3 regions of the Bradyrhizobium sp. B120 genome follow, and region 2 is predicted to be linked to each of the others. Evidence: predicted binding sites of a transcription regulator. Region 2 holds the regulator's gene; each other region holds the start of a gene.
The links. The regulator PhoB, encoded in region 2, activates phosphate uptake and scavenging genes when phosphate is short. The targets are predictions, from matches to a motif close to TGTCATNNANCTGTCAT.

Region 1 (7,481 bases), 2.9 Mb from region 2:
CTTCGACGAGATCGAGCCGACGATCAAGCGCGAGGCCGATGCGGCACGCGTGCTGATCGATTCGATCATCGCCGATCCCTCGACCCCGTCGGACAACGCCGCCCTCGGGCGCCTCGATGACCGCATCGACAATGCCGTCAACGATCTCTTGATGCGCCTGAACGCCGAGAACAAGACACTGCTCGACCAGCTCGACGCCCAGGACTTTGCGGCCGCGAAAGCGACCACACTGCGCGCCGATATGCTGCGCGACGACTTCAACAACAAGATCGAAGGCATTCGCACCGACATGCTGGCGCAGGTCGCTTCGGCCGCCGCGAAGGTGATGAGTGCCCAGCAGCGGGCGATCATCATCTCCGGTGTCGTGACCGCGATTGCCGCGATCCTCGGCTTCGTGTTCGCGATGCTGGTCGGCAGCGGCATCACGCGCCCAGTGATGCGGCTGCTGGAGGGCACCCGCGAGGTCGAAGCGGGCCGCCTCGACGGCACAATTGCGATCACGACCCAGGACGAGATCGGCCAGCTCTCCGCCGCCTTCAACCGCATGATCGAGACGCTGCGTCACAACCAGCGCATCCGCGAGACCTTCGGCCGCTACATCAATCCGCGGATCGCCGAGGGCCTGCTCGAGCAGCCGGCGATCGCCGCCACCGAAGGACAGCGCCGCATCATGACGGTGATGTTCTGCGACATGAAGGGCTTCACCAGCCTGAGCGAAGGCGTGACGCCGCGCGGCCTCGTCAAGATCATGAACCTCTATCTGTCGACGATGTCGGCGCCGGTCCATGCGCATCGCGGCATCATCGACAAATATATCGGCGACGCCATCATGGCCTATTGGGGCGCCCCCTTCGTCGAGGAATCCGAACAGACCCATCTGGCCGCGCTTGCCGCCATCGACATGATCGGCCAGGTCAACCAGCTGCGCAAGGATCTGCCCGAACTGCTCGGCGTGCGCGCCATCCCGGCCGATTGCGACATCCGGATCGGGATCGCCACCGGCGAAGCGCTGGTCGGCAGCATCGGCTCGGAATTCATGATGAGCTACACCGTGCTCGGCGACACCGTGAACCTCGCCTCGCGGCTGGAAGGCGCCAACAAGTTCTACGGCAGCCGCAGCCTGATCTCGGAGACCACCGCGAGCGCCTGCGCCGCGACCATCGAGCTGCGCGAGGTCGACCGCCTCGTCGCCGTCGGCCAGACCCAGCCGGTCGCCGTGTTCGAGATCCTCGGCAAGAAGGACGAGCTGACGCCGGCGCAGACCGAGTTGCGGCAGCGCTACGCCGATGGTCTCGCCGCCTATCGCGACCGCCGCTGGGACGACGCCGAGCAAGCTTTCGCGGCCGCGCTGGCTGCGGCGCCGGGCGACGGACCGTCGATCACGATGAAGGCACGCGTCGCAGCGTTCAGGCAAAATCCGCCGGCGGCGGATTGGGACGGCGCCTGGCACCTGGAGCAGAAGTAGCGACACTTGCAGCCCGCATGAGCCAACGGCTCGCGCGAAATGCACGCCCGATGACGGGCTCCGCGATATGCGGAAGGAAGGATCCCGGATATCGCTTCGCTCATTCGGGCTACACGCATTGACGCTGACCTGCCCCTTACATTGTCCTCGCGCGACCAGCGCGATTCTAACACCGATGTTAGTTTCGGCTCCGCCATTCGATGGTGCGAACAAAACATTCGGCGCACGTGCACGCGCGACGTCCGGAAGCGACAGTGCGATTGCCGCATCGGCAAACAATTTTTCAGAACGAACGGAATGTCTCTCGCGATCGGGAGTTAGTCCTTCAGGTCAACGACTGCCCACATCAAATCGGGAGATGCGCATGATCAAGTCACCGATGAAGCGCGCAATGCTTGCGGCATTTCTGACAGCGCCGATCATCCTGTTCCCACCGCACACCGCCCTCGCCGCCGGCGGAGGTGGTGGTGGCGGCGGAGGAGGACCAGGCGGCGGAGACTTCTACGGGTCGAGCTACAGCACACCTGCGCCGGCGTATCCTCAAGCGAAGGACAGAAAGACCACGCACAGGGTCAAGAAGCCGATCAAGCAATCCGGCTTCGATGATCCGGCATTCCGCGACGGCTATCGCGCGGCCTATGCGACGATCTACGAACGCAACGACTACGCCGCCGCGATCGATCAGTTGCACGCGCTCGGCCGCGACGATCATCCGAACGTCGCGAACCTGATCGGCTACTCCTATCGCAAACTCGGCGACTACAAGCAGTCGCAGGTCTGGTACGAGCGCGCGCTGAAGGCCGATCCCAACCACGTGCTGACGTGGAACTACTACGGCCTGTGGCAGATCGAACAGGGCAACCGCGACCAGGCGCAGTATCATCTGCAGCGGATCGCCGAGATCTGCGGCTCCGACTGCGAGGAGTACCGGACGCTGGCGGCCGCACTGGAGAAGCCGCCGGGTACGAACCTCGTCTACTGAACGCACCGGCGCTGAGCCGGCATGAGCGGAATGCGGGATCACTCGATCCGGCCCGGACATCGCTTCGCGCGTCCGGGGTGCACGCGCCGTTGGCTTCCTTCGGCGCCGTCCGCTATCGTGGGCACCCGAACCATTTGCGAGTCCGTCATGCCCGACCTGATTGATTTCGGTACGTTGCAGCTCAAATTCCTGCAGAGCAAGGAGACCACCGGCGGCAGCGTCGATCTGTTCGAGATGACGCTGCAGCCGAACGCCCGGATGCCGATTCCGCACTATCATGAGAGCTGGGACGAGACGATCTACGGGCTTTCCGGCGTCTCGACCTGGCGGGTCGACGGCAAGGAGATCGACATCGCGCCCGGCGAGTCCGTGTTCATCAAGCGCGGTGTCGTGCACGGCTTCACCAACCGCTCGAACGGTCCGGCGACCTGCCTCTGCCTCCTCAGCCCCGGCGCGCTCGGACCGCAATATTTCAAGGACATGGCGGCCCTGATGGCGGGGGGTGCCCCCGATCCAGCCAGGATGAAAGAGACGATGCTGCGCTACGGCCTGGTGCCGGTCGCCTCCTGACCGCTCGGCGAGCGGGCTTGCACCGCCGGCGGGCCCTGCTCAAAACCGCGTCGTGCCGAGCGGCAGGCCGAGCTTTACGCGGCCAACCAGCCCGTAGCTGATCGGTGTCATCGCGACATGCTTGATCGCGGCCTGGACGTCGCGGATCGAACGTTCGAGCGTGCCGGTCTCGAAGATCGCGGCCGTGCCGGCGGCCGCCGCGATCATCTCGACGACGCGGGCCGCGCTCTCGCCGGCGTTGGCGCAGGCGATCCGGTGCAGCAGCCGCGCTTCGATCAGGCGCTCGCCTCCGGCCTCGCTCGCCGCCATCAGTTCCGTCATGTCCTCGACCAGCAGCGCCCGCGCCGAGCGCAGTGCCGTTTCGGCTCGGCCGACCATCGACTGGACCAGCTCGCCGTCGCGCAGCTGGCCGACGCCACCCAGCCGCGGCTTCTTGCCTGCAAGCGTGATGAAGGCGTCGAGCGCGCCGCGCGCGATCCCGAGCGGCACCACCGAGACCGTCCAGGAAAACGCCGCCAGACCCGGCAGGCGGTACGGGATACCCGGCTGGGTCGGCTTGAAGTCGACCAGCGGATGGGTGTGGCTGAGCGGAACGAAGCAATCCAGCATCTCGAAGTCGCAGCTTCCGGTGGCGCGCACCCCGGACACGAACCAGGTGTCGTGGAGGCGGACGTCGGCGCGATCGACGTAGCAGCAGATCGGCGGGCCATCCTTGCCGTCCGGCCCCTTGACACTCGCCAGCCCCATGAACCTGGTGGCGTGGGGGGCGCCGCTGCCGAACGGCCAGCGTCCGCTGATCCGATAGCCGCCCTCGACCTCGACCGCCGTCCCGATCGCCCCGGTGGCGCTCGCGATGAACGCCAGCGGGTCGGCGAACCAGCCCCGCACCACCTCCTCCGGCAGATAGCCGCCGGCCCGGCTCATGCCGCCGCCATTGCCGACCAGCCAGCCGACCGAGCCGTCGAGCGCGGCGGCGGCCTCGACGATCGTCATGAAGTCGAGCGGTGAGAATTCCGGCCCGCCCAGCGCCTTCGGCAGATACAGCCGAAACATGCCGGCCTCGGCCAGGGCGCGGACGACGGCGTCGGGAAGCCGGCGCTCCCGGTCGAAATCCGCCCGTTGCTCGGCAATCAGCGGGGCAAGCCGCTCGAGCGCGGCCAAATGGCCGGCAACAGTGGGCAAGTCAGGATCTTGGGCAGGCTGGGGCATGACGCCTTCCTTTCCGAAACTGGCAATATCGGGAGTTCAGCGCGGCGACGCGGATTTGGCCATGGCGCCTGGCGTCGCAGAGGGATTGTCATCTCTTTGTCATGAATTGTGCAGACAGGTTCAGCGGACCAGTTTCGGGGACATGCATGGACTATTTCAAACGCTTCAACTTCCTGTTCGCGGCGCCGGTTTTCGAGGCCGACGACCTCGAAGGCATCCGCTTCAACCAGATCATCGCCGAAATCGAGCGCTCCGGCTTCGAGGTGGTCCGCGCCCGCAAGCTGGAAGATGCCGAGATCGCGGTGCAGACCGATGCGGCGATCGGCTGCATGGTGGTCGATTGGGGCAAGAAGGGTCTCGAGGGCAAGACCGCGGCGCTGATCAACCTGATGCGCCGGCGCGGCCTCGACTTCCCGATCCTCCTGCTGATCCGCCGCAAGCGGTTCGAGGACTTGCCGGTCGAGGTGCTCGATTTCATCGACGGCTACGTGTTCCTGTCCGAGGAAACCCCGTCCTTCATCGCCAAGAACCTGATCTCCAGGCTCAAGCAGTATGCCGAGAACCTGAAGACGCCGTTCTTCGGCGCGTTGGTCGACTATGCCGAGGAAGGCAACCAGCTCTGGACCTGCCCGGGCCACAATGGCGGCGTGTTCTACAGCCGCAGCCCGATCGGCCGGGTGTTCGTCGAGCATCTCGGCGAGGCCGTGTTCCGCGACGACCTCGACAATTCCGTGCTCGATCTCGGCGACCTCCTCACCCACGAGGGGCCGGCGCTGCGGGCGCAAAAGGAAGCCGCCAAGATCTTCGGCGCCGAGAAGACCTATTTCGTGCTCAACGGCACCTCGACCTCCAACAAGGTCGCGCTCGGCTCGCTGGTCACCGACGGCGATCTCGTGTTGTTCGACCGCAACAACCACAAGGCCGCCCATCACGGCGCACTCCTGATCGGCGGCGGCATCCCGGTCTATGTGCCGACGGTGCGCAACGCCTGGGGCCTGATCGGCCCGATGCGCTGGGACCTGCTCGACGAGGGGAGCTTGCGCGACCAGATCCGCAAGCACCCGCTGGTCAAGGACGAGAACGCCTGGAAGAAAGAGCGTCCGTTCCGCGTCGCCGTGGTCGAGCAGTGCACCTATGACGGCACCATCCACTCCGCCGAGATGATCCTCAAGCGGATCGGCCATCTCTGCGACTACATCCTGTTCGACGAGGCCTGGGCCGGCTTCATGAAGTTCCACCCGATCTATTCCGGCCGCTTCGCGATGGGGCTCGCCAATCTCGGCCCCGAGGCGCCCGGCATCATCGCCACCCAATCGACCCACAAGCAGCTCGCGAGCTTCTCGCAGGCTTCGCAGATCCACATCCGCGACCGCCATATCAAGGGCCAGAAGCGCCGGGTCGAGCACCGCCGCTTCAACGAAAGCTTCATGCAGCACGCCTCGACCTCGCCGTTCTATCCGATCTTCGCCTCACTCGACGTCGGCGCGCAGATGATGAAGGGCCGCTCCGGCGAAGTGTTGTGGGATGACACGATCCGGCTCGGCATCGAGCTGCGCAAGAAGATCCGCGCGGTGAAGCGCGAGTTCGAGGAAAAGGAGACGCGCGCCGAGCGGCGCTGGTTCTTCGAGCCGTTCGTGCCGGACCGCGTGATGATCCCCGACGTTGCGCGCGAAGGCGGCGTGCACAATGTCGCCTGGGAAACGATCTCGACCGATCAGCTCGCGACCAATCCGTCCTACTGGCAGCTCAGTCCCGGCCAAACCTGGCACGGCTTCCCCGAGCTGACGGAAGGCTTTGCGATGACCGACCCGAACAAGCTCACGCTGCTGACGCCGGGCTTCGATCACGCTACCGGCGCCTATGCCGACCACGGCATCCCCGCGCCGGTCGTGGCGCAATATCTGCGCGAGAACCAGATCGTCGCCGAGAAGAACGACCTCAACTCCCTGCTCTTCCTGCTGACGCCTGGCGTCGAGGCCAGCAAGGCCGGCACGCTGGTGTCCGGACTCGTCGCCTTCAAGAAGCTGCACGACGACAACGCGCTGGTCGAGGACGTCATCCCCGAATTCTTCCGCCGCCGCCCGCAACGCTACACCGGGGTGCGGCTGCGCGACCTCTGCGGCGACATGCACCGCTTCTTCCGCGACGGCGGCGTCAGCACGCTGCAGGCCAAGCAATTCCTGCCCGAACATCTGCCCGAGATCGCGATGTCGCCGCGCCAGGCGGCACAGTATCTGATCCGCAACGACGTCGACTATCTGCCGATCGACCAGATCTTCGGCCGCATCGCCGCGACGCCGTTCGTGGTCTATCCGCCCGGCATCGCCACCATCGTGCCCGGCGAACGGCTGTCGGAACGCAGCAAGCCGATGATCGATTACTTGCGGATGTTCGAGGCGAGCTTCAATGCGTTCCCGGGCTTCGAGGTCGAAGTCCAGGGCATCTACAAGGAGATCGACGACGCGGGCCGCGTCCGCTTCTACACCTATGTCGTGTCCGAATAGCCGAGCGGGCGCAACACAATGGAGAATGATCACAAGATCACCGTCCGATCCTCGCGCGACAGCGACGTCGATGCGATGCTGTCGATCTACCGCTACCACATTCGCCACGGCATCGAGGAGAGCGTCGACGATTCCGGCACGCCGGAGCCCGACGACCTGCGCGACCGCCGCAAGAATCTGCGCAACACGCGCCTGCCGCATCTGGTCGCGCTGTGCGACGGCGAGGTGGTCGGCTACGCCTACGTGGTCCAGTTCCGCAAGCGTCCGGCCTATCGCTACACGGTGAAGCATTCGATCTATATTCACCACGACTTCACCGGCAAGGGCGTCGGCGGCCGGCTGTTGCAGGAACTGGTCGACACCTGCGCGGCGGCCGGCTTCCGCCAGATGATCGGCTACATCGACAGCGACAATGCCGCGTCGCTGGCGCTGCACGACCGCTTCGGCTTTGCCCGCGTCGGCCATCTGCCCGGTGTCGCCTATCGCTACGGCCGCTGGTCCGACACCGTGATGGTGCAGCGCTCGCTCGCCGCCGGCTCGACCGCCCCGCCGCCTCCCGCGCCGCTGTCGCGGCGGTGATGGGGGGCTGCGCCATCCGCCGTCGTCCCTGCGAAAGCAGGGACCCATACTCCGCAGCGGATGTCGTGACCGGGACTCGTCATTCCACCATCGCGCAACAATGGCTAGAGGTGGTTATGGGTCCCTGCTTTCGCAGGGACGACATCGAATATGCTGCCCGGTCTCGGATTCA
Region 2 (7,481 bases):
TCGCGCCCTGATCGATGGTCATCGCAAGGTGGCCCTTGCCGAGCAGCTCACCCGAGCTCTGCCCATCCTTGAGGCGCGCCACATCGTAGCGCGCATAGGCACGCAGCCGGTCGGGCGCCTGGAAATCGACGATCAGGAGCGAGACCGGACCGTCGGTCCGGGTCTGCAGGATGAAGCGGCCCTCGAACTTGACGGAGGAGCCGAGCAGCGTGGTCAGCACAATGGCCTCGCCGAGCAGCTTGCCGACCGCGGGCGGATAATCGTGCTTGTGCAGGATCTCGTCGAGCGCGGGGCCGAGCCGGGTCAGCCGGCCGCGCAAGTCCAGCGCGCCGACCTCGAAGGCCAGCACGGCATCGTCGACAGGAACCGCCGAGGGCGCGCGAATGGGCGTCTCGGCCTGGATTTTGATGTCGGGGGATTGTGAAACCATGGCGCTCTATCTGGGGTCTCGGACCATGAAATAAAGGGGTTCAGCAGAACCGATCTATCCGTCGTCCCTGCGAAAGCAGGGACCCATAACCACCGATGTCAGTTGCTGCATCGAGCTGGAGCCCCAGCCTTCACAACAACTGGCAGCGATGGTTATGGGTCCCGGGTCGCGCTGCGCTTGCCCGGGACGACAACGTTAGTGACCTACAATTACGCGACCGTGTCGAAACACCAGGCCAGGATGCCCTTCTGCGCATGCAGGCGGTTTTCCGCCTCGTCGAACACCACGGATTGCGGCCCGTCGATCACCTCGTCGGTGACCTCCTCGCCGCGATGCGCGGGCAGGCAGTGCATGAACAGCGCGTCCGGCTTGGCGAGCGACATCAGCTTGGCATTGACCTGATAGGGCTTCAGCACGTTGTGGCGGTGCTCGCCCTCCTTGTCGCCCATCGACACCCAGGTGTCGGTGACGACGCAGTCGGCGCCGCGCACGGCGGCTTCCGGATCGGTGCCGAGCATGATCGGCGCGCCGGTGGCCTTGATCCAGTCCCGCATCGGCTTCTTCGGCGAGAGCTCCGGCGGGGTCGCGATGTTGAGATTGAACTTGAAGCGCTCGGCGGCGTGCGCCCAGGAGGCCAGCACGTTGTTGTCGTCGCCGGTCCAGGCCACCGTCTTGCCCTCGATCGAGCCGCGGTTTTCCTCATAGGTCATGAGGTCGGCCATCACCTGGCAGGGATGCGAACGCCGGGTCAGCCCGTTGATGACGGGCACGGTGGCATGAGCGGCGAGCTCGAGCAGCGCGTCATGGTTGAGGATGCGGATCATGATCGCATCGACATAGCGCGACAGCACGCGCGCGGTGTCGGCGATGGTCTCGCCGCGGCCGAGCTGCATCTCGGCGCCGGTCAGCATGATGGATTCACCGCCGAGCTGGCGCATGCCGACGTCGAACGACACCCTTGTGCGGGTCGACGGGCGCTCGAAGATCATCGCCAGCGTCTTGCCTTCGAGCGGCTTCCTGCCCTTCTCATGCGCCTTCAGCTTCGCCTTCATGGCGGCTCCGGCAGAGAGCATGTTGCGCAGCTCAGCGAGCGGCAGCTCGTTGATGTCGAGGAAATGACGGACCGGCTTGCTCATTATCCAGCCGCCTTCTTCGGCTGCGGCGCCGATAGCACGGAGCAGGCGTGCTCGAGCGCCGTGATCGACTGGTCGATCTCGGCCTCGGTCACGATCAGGGGCGCGAGGAACCGCACCACATTGTCGCCGGCGCCGACGGTGAGCAGCTTCTCGTTGCGCAGCGCGGCGATCAGATCGCCCGACGGCACCACCGCCTTGACGCCGATCAACAGGCCCTCGCCGCGCACCTCCGACAGCACGCCGGGATAGCGGTCGACGACGGAAGCGAGCTTCTGCTTGAGCAGCAGCGACATCTTCTGCACGTGCTCGAAGAAGCCGGGCTTGAGCATGACGTCGAGCACGGCATTGGCGGCGGCGACCGCGAGCGGATTGCCGCCGAAGGTCGAGCCGTGCGAGCCCGGCGCCATGCCGGCCGCAGCCGGCGCGGTCGCCAGCACCGCGCCGATCGGGAAACCGCCGCCGAGCGCCTTGGCCAGCGACATCACGTCCGGCGTGACGCCGGTGCGCTTGTAGGCGAACAGCTCGCCGGTGCGGCCCATGCCGGTCTGCACTTCGTCGAATGCGAGCAGCAGGCCATGCTCGTCGCACAGCGCGCGCAGCGCCTTGAAGAACGCCTGCGGCGCCGAGCGCACGCCGCCCTCGCCCTGCACCGGCTCGATCAGGATGCCGGCGGTGTGCGGGCCGATCGCCTTCTTCACCGCCTCGATGTCGCCGTGCGGCACCTGGTCGAAGCCGTCCATCGGCGGGCCGAAGCCCTCGAGATATTTCGCCGAGCCGGTCGCAGCCAGCGTGCCGAGCGTGCGGCCATGGAAGGCTCCTTCGAAGGTGATGATGCGGTAGCGTTCGGGATGGCCCTTGGAGAAGTGGTGGTGGCGGACCAGCTTGATCACGCCCTCCATCGCTTCGGCGCCGGAATTGCAGAAGAACACGAAGTCGGCAAAGCTCTGCTCGCACAGCCGCGCGGCAAGCACCTCGCCGTCCGGGCTCTTGAACAGGTTCGACATGTGCCAGAGCTTGGTCGCCTGCTCCTGCAGCGCCTTGACCAGATGCGGATGCGCATGCCCGAGCGCGTTCACCGCGACGCCGGAGGTGAAATCGAGATAGCGGTCGCCATTGGTTGCGATCAGCCAGGCGCCCTCACCGCGCTCGAAGCCGAGATCGACCCGGGCGAAGACGGGGAGCAGATGCGACGAGGCGTTGGTCATGGCGTTCACTGCCGGTTTGAAGCCGTCAATTGCTGCGCGCCTTGACGCCAACGCAGCAACCGCCAGCTTCGGAAAACAAAACGGCCGCCTTTGCGGGCGGCACGTGCGGGTCATTCTATGCGGCGGCCGGTCAGTGTCAATCGCCAGGAGCCGGCCTTTGCCGGCCTTCCTGCAATGCGAAACCGGCGCAATCCGGAGCATTCCGGTGCGGTGGAAAAGCCTCATAGCAATGCTTAACTTTGTGGGAACATGTGGACGCACGGCCGCGGACTCTTGCGCCAGAGTCACGCCATATTGTAGCGTTTGGCCTGTCGGGTACGACATCTCGTGCGGCAGTACTGGACCCTCTAAGTAGCCTTCGTGTCTCCTGTAAACGTTCGGGCGCAACACCGTGCCCGGCGAGGGCTAAGGGATTCTGGCCGCAGGGATATTTGTCCAGATTGGCTCGCAGCGCCGCTCCGATGAGTGGCCGGCGCCATGCGAAAGGAAGAATGTGATGACTCTATTGACATGGTCCGACGATCGCGTCGAGCAGCTGAAGAAGCTCTGGGAATCCGGCCTCTCGGCCAGCCAGATCGCGGCGGAACTTGGCAATGTGACGCGAAACGCCGTGATCGGCAAAGTACATCGGCTCGGCCTCTCCGGCCGCGCCAAGGCCCCCTCCACGGCTGCGCCGCGGCAGCGCAAGGCGCGCCCCGCCCAGCATATGATGCGGGTGGCGCGCCCGGTCTCGCGCGGCAACACCGCGCTTGCGCACGCCTTCGAGGTCGAGATGGAGCCCGATCCGATCTCCTTCGACAACGTGGTGCCGATGAGCCAGCGGCTGTCGCTGCTCGAGCTCAACGAGGCCACCTGCCACTGGCCGGTCGGCGATCCCTCGAGCCCGGAATTCTTCTTCTGCGGCGGCAAGGCACTCGCCGGCCTGCCCTATTGCGCGCATCACTCGCGCGTCGCCTACCAGCCCGCCGCCGATCGCCGCCGGCCGTCGGCGAAGCCACAGATCAAGTAAGCACTCGGGAAACTGCCTGGACTACAAAACAAATCCCCGCGAAAGCGGGGATTTTTTTGTGGCTCGTAGCCCGGATACAGCCGCCAGCGTCGTCCCGGCGCAGGCCGGGACCCATAACCACGAATGGGTGTTGTTAGAAAGTCGTCTAGCCGCGTGCCGATTGCGCCCGCCGCGGCGTATGGGTCCCGGCCTTCGCCGGGACGACAGGGTGTTGCGGCTTGTGATTACCGCACGGCCTTACGGCTGCGGCTCGGCCTTCGCGAAGCGGTCATCGAGTGCGTAGCCGGCGCCGCGCACGGTGCGGATCGGATCCTGCTCGCGGCCCGGATTGAGCAGCTTGCGCAGGCGGCCGATATGCACGTCGACGGTCCGCTCATCGATATAGATGTCGCGGCCCCAGACGCTGTCGAGCAACTGCTCGCGGCTGAACACGCGGCCAGGGTGCTCGAGGAAGAATTCGAGCAGCCGGTACTCGGTCGGACCGAGATCGATCGGACGCCCCGAGCGCGCCACGCGGCGCTTCTCGCGGTCGAGCTCGATGTCGCCGTAAGTCAGCACGGTCGCAAGCCGCTCCGGGCTCGCGCGGCGCAACAGGCCCTTCACCCGCGCCAGCAGTTCGGGCACCGAGAACGGCTTGACGATGTAATCGTCGGCGCCGGTGGCAAGCCCGCGCACGCGCTCGCTCTCCTCGCCGCGCGCGGTCAGCATGATGATCGGAAGCTGCTTGGTCTCGGGCCGCGCCCGCAGACGGCGGCACAGCTCGATGCCGGACAGGCCCGGCAGCATCCAGTCCAGTACCACGAGGTCGGGAACGCGCTCCTTCAGACGGGTGTCGGCATCGTCGCCGCGCCCGACCGTTTCGACATCGTAGCCTTCCGCATCGAGGTTGTAGCGCAACAGTGTCGTCAGCGCTTCCTCGTCTTCGACTACCAGAATGCGTGCGCTCATCGGTTTAAGTTCTCTCTCTGTGGTGATCCGTTGCCCAGACGCAAACCGAAACGCTTACTTTCCTGAGCATAATCCCCGCGGAAACGACTTGTCGTGAAGACAATCCGGCTCCGCGCTTGCGGATCATGTCCTAGGTACCCGGCACCGTGGTGGCAAAGTTGGTCATGTCGCCCTTCGGACGCTTGTCGGTGATCTGCTGGCCCTCGATCATATAGAACACGGTTTCGGCGATGTTGGTGGCGTGATCGCCGATCCGCTCGATGTTCTTGGCGCAGAACATCAGATGGATGCAGAACGAGATGTTGCGGGGATCCTCCATCATGTAGGTCAGCAGCTCGCGGAACAGCGAGGTGCAGATCGCATCGACCTCCTCGTCGCCCTTCCAGACGTTCATCGCCGCCGGCAGGTCGTGCGCGGCATAGGCGTCGAGCACCGACTTGACCTGCGACAGCACGAGGTCGGTCATGTGCTCAAGGCCGCGGATCAGCTTCAGCGGCTGGAAATCGCTTTCCAGCGCCGCGACGCGCTTGCCCATGTTCTTGGCGAGGTCGCCGATCCGCTCAAGGTCGGTGGCGACGCGCATCGCGCTGACGATTTCGCGCAGATCGATCGCCATCGGCTGGCGGCGGGCGATCGTCAGCACCGCGCGCTCTTCGATGACGCGCTGCAGATTGTCGATCTCGATGTCGGCGGCGACGACGCGCTTGCCGAGCGCGACGTCGCGACGGATCAGCGCGTCGACCGACTCGGTGATCATCCGCTCGACGAGGCCGCCCATCTCGGCGACCAGGCGGGTCAACTCCTGCAGGTCGCTGTCGAATGCCTTGGCGGTATGTTCAGAAGCCATCGCTTGTCTCCCTCATGATCCCGGGGATCATGATTTGGTGTCCTCAGTTTCGCATGATCCGATCGGAAAACCGGTGCCCACTTTTGCCGATCATGCGCTAGCCGAACCGGCCGGTGATGTAGTCCTGGGTGCGTCGATCGCTCGGCGAGGTGAAGATCTTGTTGGTGTCGTCGAACTCGATCAGCTCACCGAGATACATGAAGGCAGTCTTGTCGGAGACGCGCGCCGCCTGCTGCATGTTGTGGGTTACGATCGCGATCGTGTAGTCCTCGGAGAGCTCCTGGATCAGCTCCTCGACCTTGGCGGTCGAGATCGGATCGAGCGCCGAGCACGGCTCGTCGAACAGGATCACCTCGGGCCGCACCGCCACGGTGCGCGCGATGCACAGGCGCTGCTGCTGGCCGCCGGAGAGCGACAGGCCGGAAGCGTTCAGCTTGTCCTTGACCTCGTTCCACAGCGCGCCGCCGCGCAGCGCCTTCTCGACCCGGTCGTCCATCTCGGACTTCGAGATCTTCTCGTAGAGGCGGATGCCGAAGGCGATGTTCTCGTAGATCGTCATCGGGAACGGCGTCGGCTTCTGGAACACCATGCCGACCCGCGCGCGGAGCAGGTTGAGGTCGAGCTTGGGATCGAGAATGTTGGTCTGGTCCAGCATCAGCTGGCCGACCGCGCGCTGGCCCGGATAGAGATCGTACATCCGGTTGAAGATGCGCAGCAGGGTCGACTTGCCGCAGCCCGACGGGCCGATGAACGCCGTGACGCGGTTGGTGCCGAGCGTCAGGTTGATGTTCTTCAGCGCGTGGTGCTCGCCGTAATAGAAGTTGAGGTTGCGCACCGTGACTTTCGGCGGCGCTTCCGGCAGCGGCACCTGGGGAACGTGGCTCGCGACGGTTGTGGAGACGGAAAGCTCGGTCATTTTGCGGCCCTTTCGGCACCAAGGATACGCGCGCCGATATTCAGCGCGAGCACAGTGAAGGTGATGAGCAGCGCACCGCTCCACGCCAGCTCTTTCCAGTAGGCGTAGGGGCTCTGCACGAAGTTGTTGATGGTCACCGGCAGGTTGGCCATCGTCTTGGTCAGGTCCAGGCTGAAGAACTGGTTCGACAGCGCGGTGAACAGCAGCGGCGCGGTCTCACCGGCAACACGGGCGGTCGCCAGCAGCACGCCGGTGATCAAGCCGCTACGGGCGGCACGATAAGCGATCCGCTTGATCACCAGCGAACGCGGCAGGCCGAGCGCGGAGGCCGCCTCGCGCAGCGGATTGGGCACCAGCAGCAGCATGTCCTCGGTGGTGCGCAGCACGACCGGGATCACGATCACGGCGAGCGCAAGACTGCCTGCGATCGCCGAGAAGCCGCGCATCGGCACCACCACCGCGCCATAGATGAACAGGCCGATGATGATCGAAGGCGCGCTGAGCAGGATGTCGTTGATGAAGCGGATCACCGAGGTCAGCTTGTCGTGCTTGCCGTACTCAGCGAGGTAGGTGCCGGCGAACAGGCCGAGCGGCGCGCCGATGCCGACGCCGATCACCGTCATGATGACCGAGCCGACGATGGCGTTGAGCAGGCCGCCTTCGGTCGAGCCCGGCGGCGGCGTGTTCTGGGTGAACAGCTGCACGCTGAGGCCGGCAAGGCCGTTATAGACCAGCGTGAACAGGATCAGCGCCAGCCAGGTAACGCCGAACAGCGCCGCGCCGACACAGAGTGCGCGAATGACGATGTCGCTGCGGCGGCGGGATTTGTAGATCGGGTTCATGGCGCTATTTCCCCGCTTTCGTTTCAAGCCGCATCAGCATCAGCCGGGCGCCGGCGAGCACGAAGAAGGTCAGCACGAACAGCAGGAGGCCGAGCAGGATCAGGCCGGACTGGTGCAGGCCGTCGCTCTCGGCGAATTCGCTAGCGAT
Region 3 (7,481 bases), 3.3 Mb from region 2:
ACGCCGCGCGCGAAGTTGCGCGACCCGACCAGCACGGTGAGCCCGTGTGAAACGAGATCCTTTGCGATCTGGAGCCCGATTCCCTGATTGGCCCCGGTGACCAGGGCGACGCGCTTGTCTTGCATGTTGACCTCTTGTCCTAGCTTCGGCTCTCCGCGGCCCAGCTCACGGCGTCGGCGCCGGCGGGGATGCGCATCGGGCTCGACGGATCGGTCACCGCGCGCCACACCGCTTCGGCGACGTCCTGCGCGGTGGTGACTGGCCCCGGTTCACCGAATCTTGCGAAGACGCTCTGCACCAGCTCGGCATAGGCCGCGTGGTCGAGGCCCTGCGCGTGGGCGCGCGCAGTATCGCCGAAGCGGGTCTCCGGCGAACGGCCCGGCAGCACCAGGCGCGCGCGTACGCCGAACTGCGCAAGCTCCAGCGCCATCGATTCGGTGAATGCGTTCACCGCCGCCTTGGTCGCGGTGTAGGACGCGATCAAAGGGATCGATCTCAACGTCACGCTCGAGGTGACGTTGACGACAACGCCGGCCCTGCGTTGCCTGAACTGCGGCAGCACGGCCTGCGTGAGGGCCATCGCGCCGAACGTGTTGGTCTCGAACAGCTCGCGGATCGTCGCCATCGGCGTGGCTTCGAATGGCGACGCCGCGCCGAAGCCTGCATTGTTGACGAGGGCATCGATCGGTCCCGCGGCCTCGACGGCGCGATGGATGCTGTCGGGATCGGTGACGTCGAGCGCGAGCACGCGCAGATGCGGAGAACGCGGCAGCACATCCTCGCGCGGCGTGCGCATCGTCGCGACGACCTTCCAGTCGCGGTCGAGAAAGTATTTCGCGGTTTCAAGTCCGAAGCCGGACGAGCATCCGGTGATCAAGATGGTGTTCATGGGGCCCTTGGAAGTGATTTGACTGACACAGACGATAGGTGTCAGTGGCCGGACTCTCTATGTTTCAAAGTCCAAGAGTCATTTGCAGGAGTCCGGACATGATCGACCCGCTAGCGGAGGTCGTCACGCTGCTGCAGCCAAGTGCCCGGTTCTCGAAGGCCGTGCTCGGCGCCGGGGCGTGGCATGTCCGCCGCTCCGATGCCGGACAGCCGTTCTATTGCGTGGTCCTCGAGGGCGGGTGCCGGCTTGAGGTCGACGATCACCAAGCGATCGAGTTGGGGGCGGGCGACTTCATTCTGGTCCCCGCGGCGCATGACGTCGCGATGTCGAGCCTCGCGCCGTTTCCTGGGCCCGGCGCCGAAACACGTCCCGTCGCGCTCGCCACCGGAGAGTTCAGGATCGGAGACCAGGACGGTCCAACTGATCTGCGGATGCTGATCGGCCATTGCAGCTTCGGCTCGGAGGACGCGAACCTGCTGGTGTCGCTACTTCCCCAACTGGTGCATGTGCGCGGCGAACCGCGGCTCGCCACCCTGATGCAGTTCGTCCGAGACGAATTCCGCGAACGGCGCCCGGCGCGCGATGTGATCTTGGCGCGTCTGCTCGAGGTTCTCCTGATCGAAGCGTTGCGCTCCACGGCGGGCACCGCGGCGTCGCCGGGTCTCGTGCGCGGGCTCGCCGACGAGCGTCTCGCTGTCGCGATCCGCCGGATGCATGAGAGCCCGACGCGGGCGTGGACGGTCGCGCAACTGGCGAAGGAGGCGGCGCTGTCGCGCTCGGCATTCTTCGACCGGTTCAGCCGCGCCGTCGGCGTCGCACCGATGGAGTATCTGCTGGCCTGGCGCATGGCGATGGCCAAGAACATGCTCCGGCAGAATGAAAGCGGCATCGCCGAAATCGCAGAACGCGTCGGCTACGGTTCAGCAAGCGCGTTCAGCGTCGCGTTCACTCGCCATGTCGGATTGTCGCCGACGCAATATGCGCGGGAGCAGATCGCGCCGTGACGCGCGTGCCGGCATCATCGAGATAGAGATCAATCCAACATCCTTCGCAAGCGCCGCAACCGACGCGTGAATCGGACGCGCGATGATGAAACGCTGTGATGAAACTTACACAGCGCTGTCATCGGCGATGGATAACTTGTCGCATGTCGACGTCATAAATCCTTAAAAAATGGGGCAAGAAGTGAAGGCGAAATTCCTTTCGACGGTCGGAGTCTGCCTGGTTGCTGCTGCTGCAGTTGTGTGCAGCGCCGCCGCTCACGATGATGATAGAGATCACGATCATCGTCATCCGCACGACATCCACACCGCAACGCCGATCAAGCATCTCGTCGTGATCTTCAACGAGAACCGCTCGTTCGATCACTATTTCGCAACCTACCCGAATGCGGCCAATCCGACCGGCTCGATTCCGTTCACGGCGAAGCCGCATACGCCGAAGGTCAACAACCTCGTCACCGCCAATCTGTTGACCAACAACCCGAACACGAATCCGGCCAACGGCACCGGCGCGACCAATCCGTTCCGCCTCGACCGCACCCAGGCCAACACGCGCTCGCAGAACCACGCCTATACGCCCGAGCAGCAGGCGGTCGACAACGGCAAGGAAGACCTGTTTCCGAAATTCACCGGTCGCGGCACTGCCGGCGGTGTCGGCGCCTTCGGCACAAACGGACAGGTGATGGGCTATTTCGACGGCAACACCGTCACAGCGTTCTGGAACTACGCGCAGAACTTCGCGATGAGCGACAACAACTGGACCGATACCTTCGGTCCGTCGACGCCCGGCGCGCTCGAGGTGATTTCCGGCCAGACCAACGGTGCGCAGAACATCGTCGGCACCTCATCGTCGATCGCCGACGGCCAGGGCGGCCTGACGCTGATCGGTGATACCGATCCTGCCTACGATTCCTGCTCGAGCACGACCAGCCAGGTCCTGATGACCAGCAAGAACATCGGCGACCTGCTCAATGCCGAGCACATCAGCTGGGGCAGCTTCATGGGCGGCTTCGACCTGACGCTCAAGAACAGCAACGGCACCACCAACTGCGCCCGCAGCACCTTCTCGAGCAACGTCAACGGCAGCATCGTCGACTACATCCCGCACCACGCCTGGTTCCAGTACTACAAGTCGACCGCCAACCCGACCCATGCGCGGCCGAGCTCGGTCGATGCGGTCGGCCACACCTATGTCCCCGGCAGCAAGACGCTCGATCCGGCCAACCACGCCTACGATCTCGAGGATTTCTACGCTTCGGTGAAGGCCGGCAACTTCCCGGCGGTCTCCTACATCAAGATGCCGGCCTATCAGGACGGTCATCCCGGCAACTCCGATCCGCTCGACGAGCAGGTGGGCAATGTCGAGCTGATCAACTTCCTGCAGACGCAGAAGGAGTGGCGCGACACCGCGGTCATCATCACCTATGACGACTCCGACGGCTGGTACGACCACCAGTACACGGCGCCGATCAGTGCCTCGTATGATCCGACCGCCGACCAGGTCAACGGTCCCGGCCAGTGCGGCCGCGGCATCGGCAAGCAGACGCAGCCGAATGGCCTGAACGGCCAGCCGGTGAACGGCCGCTGCGGTCCCGGCACGCGGACCCCGTTCATTGTGATCTCGCCTTACGCCAAGAAGAACTTCGTCAGCCACACCCGCATCTCGCAGGCGTCGGTCGTGCGCTTCATCGAAGACAACTGGCTGCACGGCCAGCGTCTCGGCGGCGGCTCGTTCGACGACAGCGTCGAATCGATCACGGACATGTTCGACTTCGATCATGGCCACGATCACGATCATGACGGCGACGATCAGCAGAAGCTGTTCCTCGATCCGACGGCCGGCACGGTCATCGTCAGTCCGTCTGACGATCATCACCATGGCTAACGCTCTGGGATCACTGGACGTCATATGAACGGCCGCATGTTGTGGCTTCTCGGCGCCGGCCTGCTCTGCATGGCCGGCGCCGTTGCGGCAGTCGAGACCCAAGGGCTTCCGGGGACAAATCCGAACCCGGTGCAGCTCAGGCGTCCGCCGGTCGCCCCGCTGTCCGGCATGGCGCAGCTCGGCCAGAAGATCTTCTTCGACGCGTCGCTGTCGTCGTCGGGCGCATTGTCCTGCGCCTCCTGTCACAGTCCGGATCACGCCTACGGTCCGCCCAATGATGCGGCGGTGATGTTCGGCGGGCCCGCGCAATCGCGGCAGGGGACGCGCGCCGTGCCCGGCCTGACCTATCTGGAACGCCAGCCGAATTTCAGCATCGGACCCGAGAAGGACGAGGACGACAATCTCGTCGACTTCGCGCAGCTGGCCGCGGCGGGCCAGCAGGCCGCGCGTGCGAAAAAGGTCGCGACCGGGACCGCGGCGTCGGCGGTGAACATCGTGCCGCAGGGCGGACTGTTCTGGGACGGCCGCGCCGATACGCTGCAGGACCAGGCGATCTTCCCGCTGCTCGATCCCAATGAGATGGACGGCGGCAGCATCGAGGTGGTGGCGCAGAAGCTGCGCCAGGCGAGCTACGCCCCGCGCTTTGCCGAACTGTTCGGCGCTCAGGTTTTCGACAATACGCGGTTGCTGGTCGCGGAGGCGATGTTCGCGGTCGCGCGCTATCAGGTCGAGGAGCCGAGCTTCCATCCCTACAGCAGCAAGTTCGACTACTGGCTGGAAGGCAAGGCGCGGCTGAGCGAGAGCGAGTTGCGCGGCCTGCAATTGTTCAATGATCCGGAGAAAGCCAACTGCGGCGGCTGCCATACCTCGGCGCCGACCCGCGACGGCCTGCCGCCGTTATTCACCGACCACCAGTATGAGGCGCTCGGCGCGCCGCGCAATGCCGCGCTCGCCGGCAACCGCGATCCCAACTATTTCGATCTCGGGGTCTGCGGCCCGTATCGCACCGACATTGCCGAGCAGACGCAATATTGCGGGATGTTTCTGACGCCGACCTTGCGCAACACCGCAACCCGCCGCGTGTTCTTCCACAACGGCGTCTTCACGAGCCTCGAGCAGGTGCTCGATTTCTATAACTTCCGCGATACCAACCCGGAGAAGGTCTACCCGCGCGCGGCGGACGGTACGGTGCGCAAATACGACGACCTGCCGGAGAAGCATCATGGCAATGTCGACGTCAGCGATCCGCCGTTCGAGCGCCATCTCGGTGAGACGCCCGCGATGACCGCGCAGGATGAAGCCGACATCATCGCCTTCCTGAAGACATTGACCGACGGTTACCAGCCGGAGCGGTGAGCGGTCGCGACGGGTCAGCGCGGAACTGATACGTGAGTTGGCAGGACTTCGTCATGCGCGCATACTGGACGCATGAATGTCGTCGAAGGCAACGGTGCCAGAATCCCCGTGATCGGGCTCGGCACCTGGGAGCTGCGCGGGCGGACCTGCGCCCGCATCGTCGAGCAGGCGCTGCGGCTCGGTTACCGGCACATCGACACCGCCCAGATCTATGACAATGAGCGCGAGGTCGGCGAGGGGCTGCGCGCCTCCGGCGTCAAGCGCGACGATGTGTTCCTGACCACCAAGATCTGGACTACGCATTTCATGGCGAAGGATCTCGAACGTTCCGCCAAAGAGAGCCTGGCGCGGCTGCGTCTGACCGAGGTCGACCTGTTGCTGCTGCACTGGCCGCATCCGCACGTGCCGCTTGCCGAGACGCTCGGCGCGCTGGCGCGGGTCAAGCAGGCAGGACTGGCGCGGCATATCGGGGTCTCGAACTTCAACGCGGCGCTGATCGAGGAGGCGGTGGCGGCGTGCCCCGAGCCGCTCGCCTGCGATCAGGTCGAGTACCATCCCTACCTGGGGCAGGCCGACGTGATCGAGGCATGTGCACGCCATGGCATGGCATTCGTCGCCTACAGCCCGATCGCGAAGGGACGCGTCAAGGGCGACCGCGCGCTGGCGCGGATCGGTGACCGTTATCGCAAGACGGCCGCCCAGGTCTGCCTGCGCTGGCTGGTGCAGCAGAATGTCTCGGCGATCCCGCGCACCTCGAAGCTCGAGCGGCTCCAGGAAAATCTCGACATCTTCGACTTCGAGTTGTCGGATGAGGACATGCGCGAGATTTCGGCGATCGGGAGCGCAGCCGCGCGCTGACGGTCCCATCTGATGGTCCATGGCGCATTGGGTCCTTGCCTGTGAATCGCCGCGCGGAAAATGGCTGGGCAGCGGTCCGGATCATGCTATTGCGCTGGCCGATTGCGGTTTTGGACCGAATGGGGATTGAGGCAGGCGGGTTCCACCCGGTATTGTGACCGGCGGGGAGACGGCACTGATGTGATCGAGCGGGATGAAGTTTCGGCCAAACGCGGATCTGATGGCATCGGTGTTCGTGCACCTGATGCTGCTCGCGCTGATTTTCCTGTATTCGGAGGTGCACCAGTTCGATCCCGTCGCCGCTGACACGGTGCCGGTCGAGATCGTGACGCCGCAGGAGGTCGCCAGGAGCGAGATCAAGAGCGAGGTCAAGCCCGATCCGGTGCCGAGCCCGTCGCCGACGCCCGAGTTCCAGTTGCCGTCGCTCGACAAGCCGGTGGACACCGCCAAGTCCGAACCACCGGCGCAAGCGCCGGCACCTCAGCCGCAACAGGCCCAGCAGCAACCGCCGCAGAAGCAGGCGACGCCGCCGGAGCCCAAACCCAGCCCGGCTCCGCAGCATGCCGCGGTCGAGCCGCCGGCACCGCAGACGCCGGCACCGCAGACGCCACCGATGCCCCAGCCGATGGCGCAGCAAGCGCCGCCGCCGTCGCAACCGGCCTATGCGCAGCCCGAGCCTGACCTGTCCGTCAAATACAATGTCCTGCTTGGCTTGCCGCCCGACATCCCGATCAAGCCGCCGGCCGAAGCGCCGCACGGCCCCGGTCCCGGCAAGGACAATTTCGACGCCGCGGCAACCGAGCAGGCCGACGTCGGCTCCAGCGTGGTCGCCGAATTCCGCCGTCATCTGAAGAGCTGCATGAAGCTCCCGGCGACGCTGAGCACCGGCGATGACGTCAGGATCAAGCTCCGGGTGTTCATGAAGCCGGACGGCAAGCTCGGCGCATCGCCGTTGCTGATCGAGGCCACCGCATCGGAGAAGGGGCCGCTGCTGCTCAAGAGCGCGACCGAGGCGCTGCAGGCCTGCCAGCCCTATGCGATGCTGCCGCGGGATCGCTACGGCGAATGGAAGGTGCTCGACCTCGACTTCACGCCGCGCGACTTCGCGTCGTAGGGCAGGGCGTCATTGCGAGCGAAGCGAAGCAATCCATGCCTCCGCGAAACGGATAGATGGATTGCTTCGTCGCTTCAGCGCAAAATTGCCTTGCAATTTTGTCGCGAGCTCCTCGCAATGACGGGCGGCTCCTTCAGCTTCCCATCGCCTGCCAGGCGTTCGAGGCGAACTGCCGGCGCCAGATCACGATGACCACCGCGGCAGTGGTGGCGAACAGCACCCAGGGGCTGAGGAACCAGCCGAGATAGCCGAGCGCGAAGAAGAACGCGCGCTGGCCGCGGTTGAAGTGCCGGCCCGCGGTCTCGAACAGCCGCGTGGTGCGGATCACATGGGCCTCGGCCTCTGGCGTATCGCGCTGGCCGGCCGGCGGCATCGCGC

Region 1: the regulator PhoB is predicted to act here: its motif matches at 4,313-4,329, upstream of ACOIX3_RS25015 (Orn/Lys/Arg decarboxylase N-terminal domain-containing protein).
Region 3: the regulator PhoB is predicted to act here: its motif matches at 2,044-2,060, upstream of ACOIX3_RS23060 (phospholipase C).

The regions. Positions count from the first base shown of each region.
Region 1 is NZ_CP185242.1:5,396,024-5,403,504, forward strand. Features, by position in the region: gene ACOIX3_RS24995 (adenylate/guanylate cyclase domain-containing protein) at 1-1,465, shown strand, start outside; gene ACOIX3_RS25000 (tetratricopeptide repeat protein) at 1,830-2,447, shown strand; gene ACOIX3_RS25005 (cupin domain-containing protein) at 2,595-3,017, shown strand; gene ACOIX3_RS25010 (acyl-CoA dehydrogenase family protein) at 3,057-4,226, opposite strand; gene ACOIX3_RS25015 (Orn/Lys/Arg decarboxylase N-terminal domain-containing protein) at 4,373-6,730, shown strand; gene ACOIX3_RS25020 (GNAT family N-acetyltransferase) at 6,749-7,309, shown strand.
Region 2 is NZ_CP185242.1:8,270,155-8,277,635, forward strand. Features, by position in the region: gene ACOIX3_RS38360 (Hsp33 family molecular chaperone) at 1-430, opposite strand, end outside; gene argF (ornithine carbamoyltransferase) at 640-1,566, opposite strand; gene ACOIX3_RS38370 (aspartate aminotransferase family protein) at 1,566-2,771, opposite strand; gene ACOIX3_RS38375 (GcrA family cell cycle regulator) at 3,268-3,780, shown strand; gene phoB (phosphate regulon transcriptional regulator PhoB) at 4,018-4,728, opposite strand; gene phoU (phosphate signaling complex protein PhoU) at 4,859-5,575, opposite strand; gene pstB (phosphate ABC transporter ATP-binding protein PstB) at 5,673-6,491, opposite strand; gene pstA (phosphate ABC transporter permease PstA) at 6,488-7,333, opposite strand; gene pstC (phosphate ABC transporter permease subunit PstC) at 7,338-7,481, opposite strand, start outside.
Region 3 is NZ_CP185242.1:5,007,952-5,015,432, reverse strand. Features, by position in the region: gene ACOIX3_RS23075 (SDR family NAD(P)-dependent oxidoreductase) at 1-125, opposite strand, end outside; gene ACOIX3_RS23070 (SDR family oxidoreductase) at 140-889, opposite strand; gene ACOIX3_RS23065 (AraC family transcriptional regulator) at 988-1,893, shown strand; gene ACOIX3_RS23060 (phospholipase C) at 2,075-3,775, shown strand; gene ACOIX3_RS23055 (cytochrome-c peroxidase) at 3,812-5,131, shown strand; gene ACOIX3_RS23050 (aldo/keto reductase) at 5,204-5,989, shown strand; gene ACOIX3_RS23045 (hypothetical protein) at 6,183-7,103, shown strand; gene ACOIX3_RS23040 (DUF599 domain-containing protein) at 7,237-7,481, opposite strand, start outside.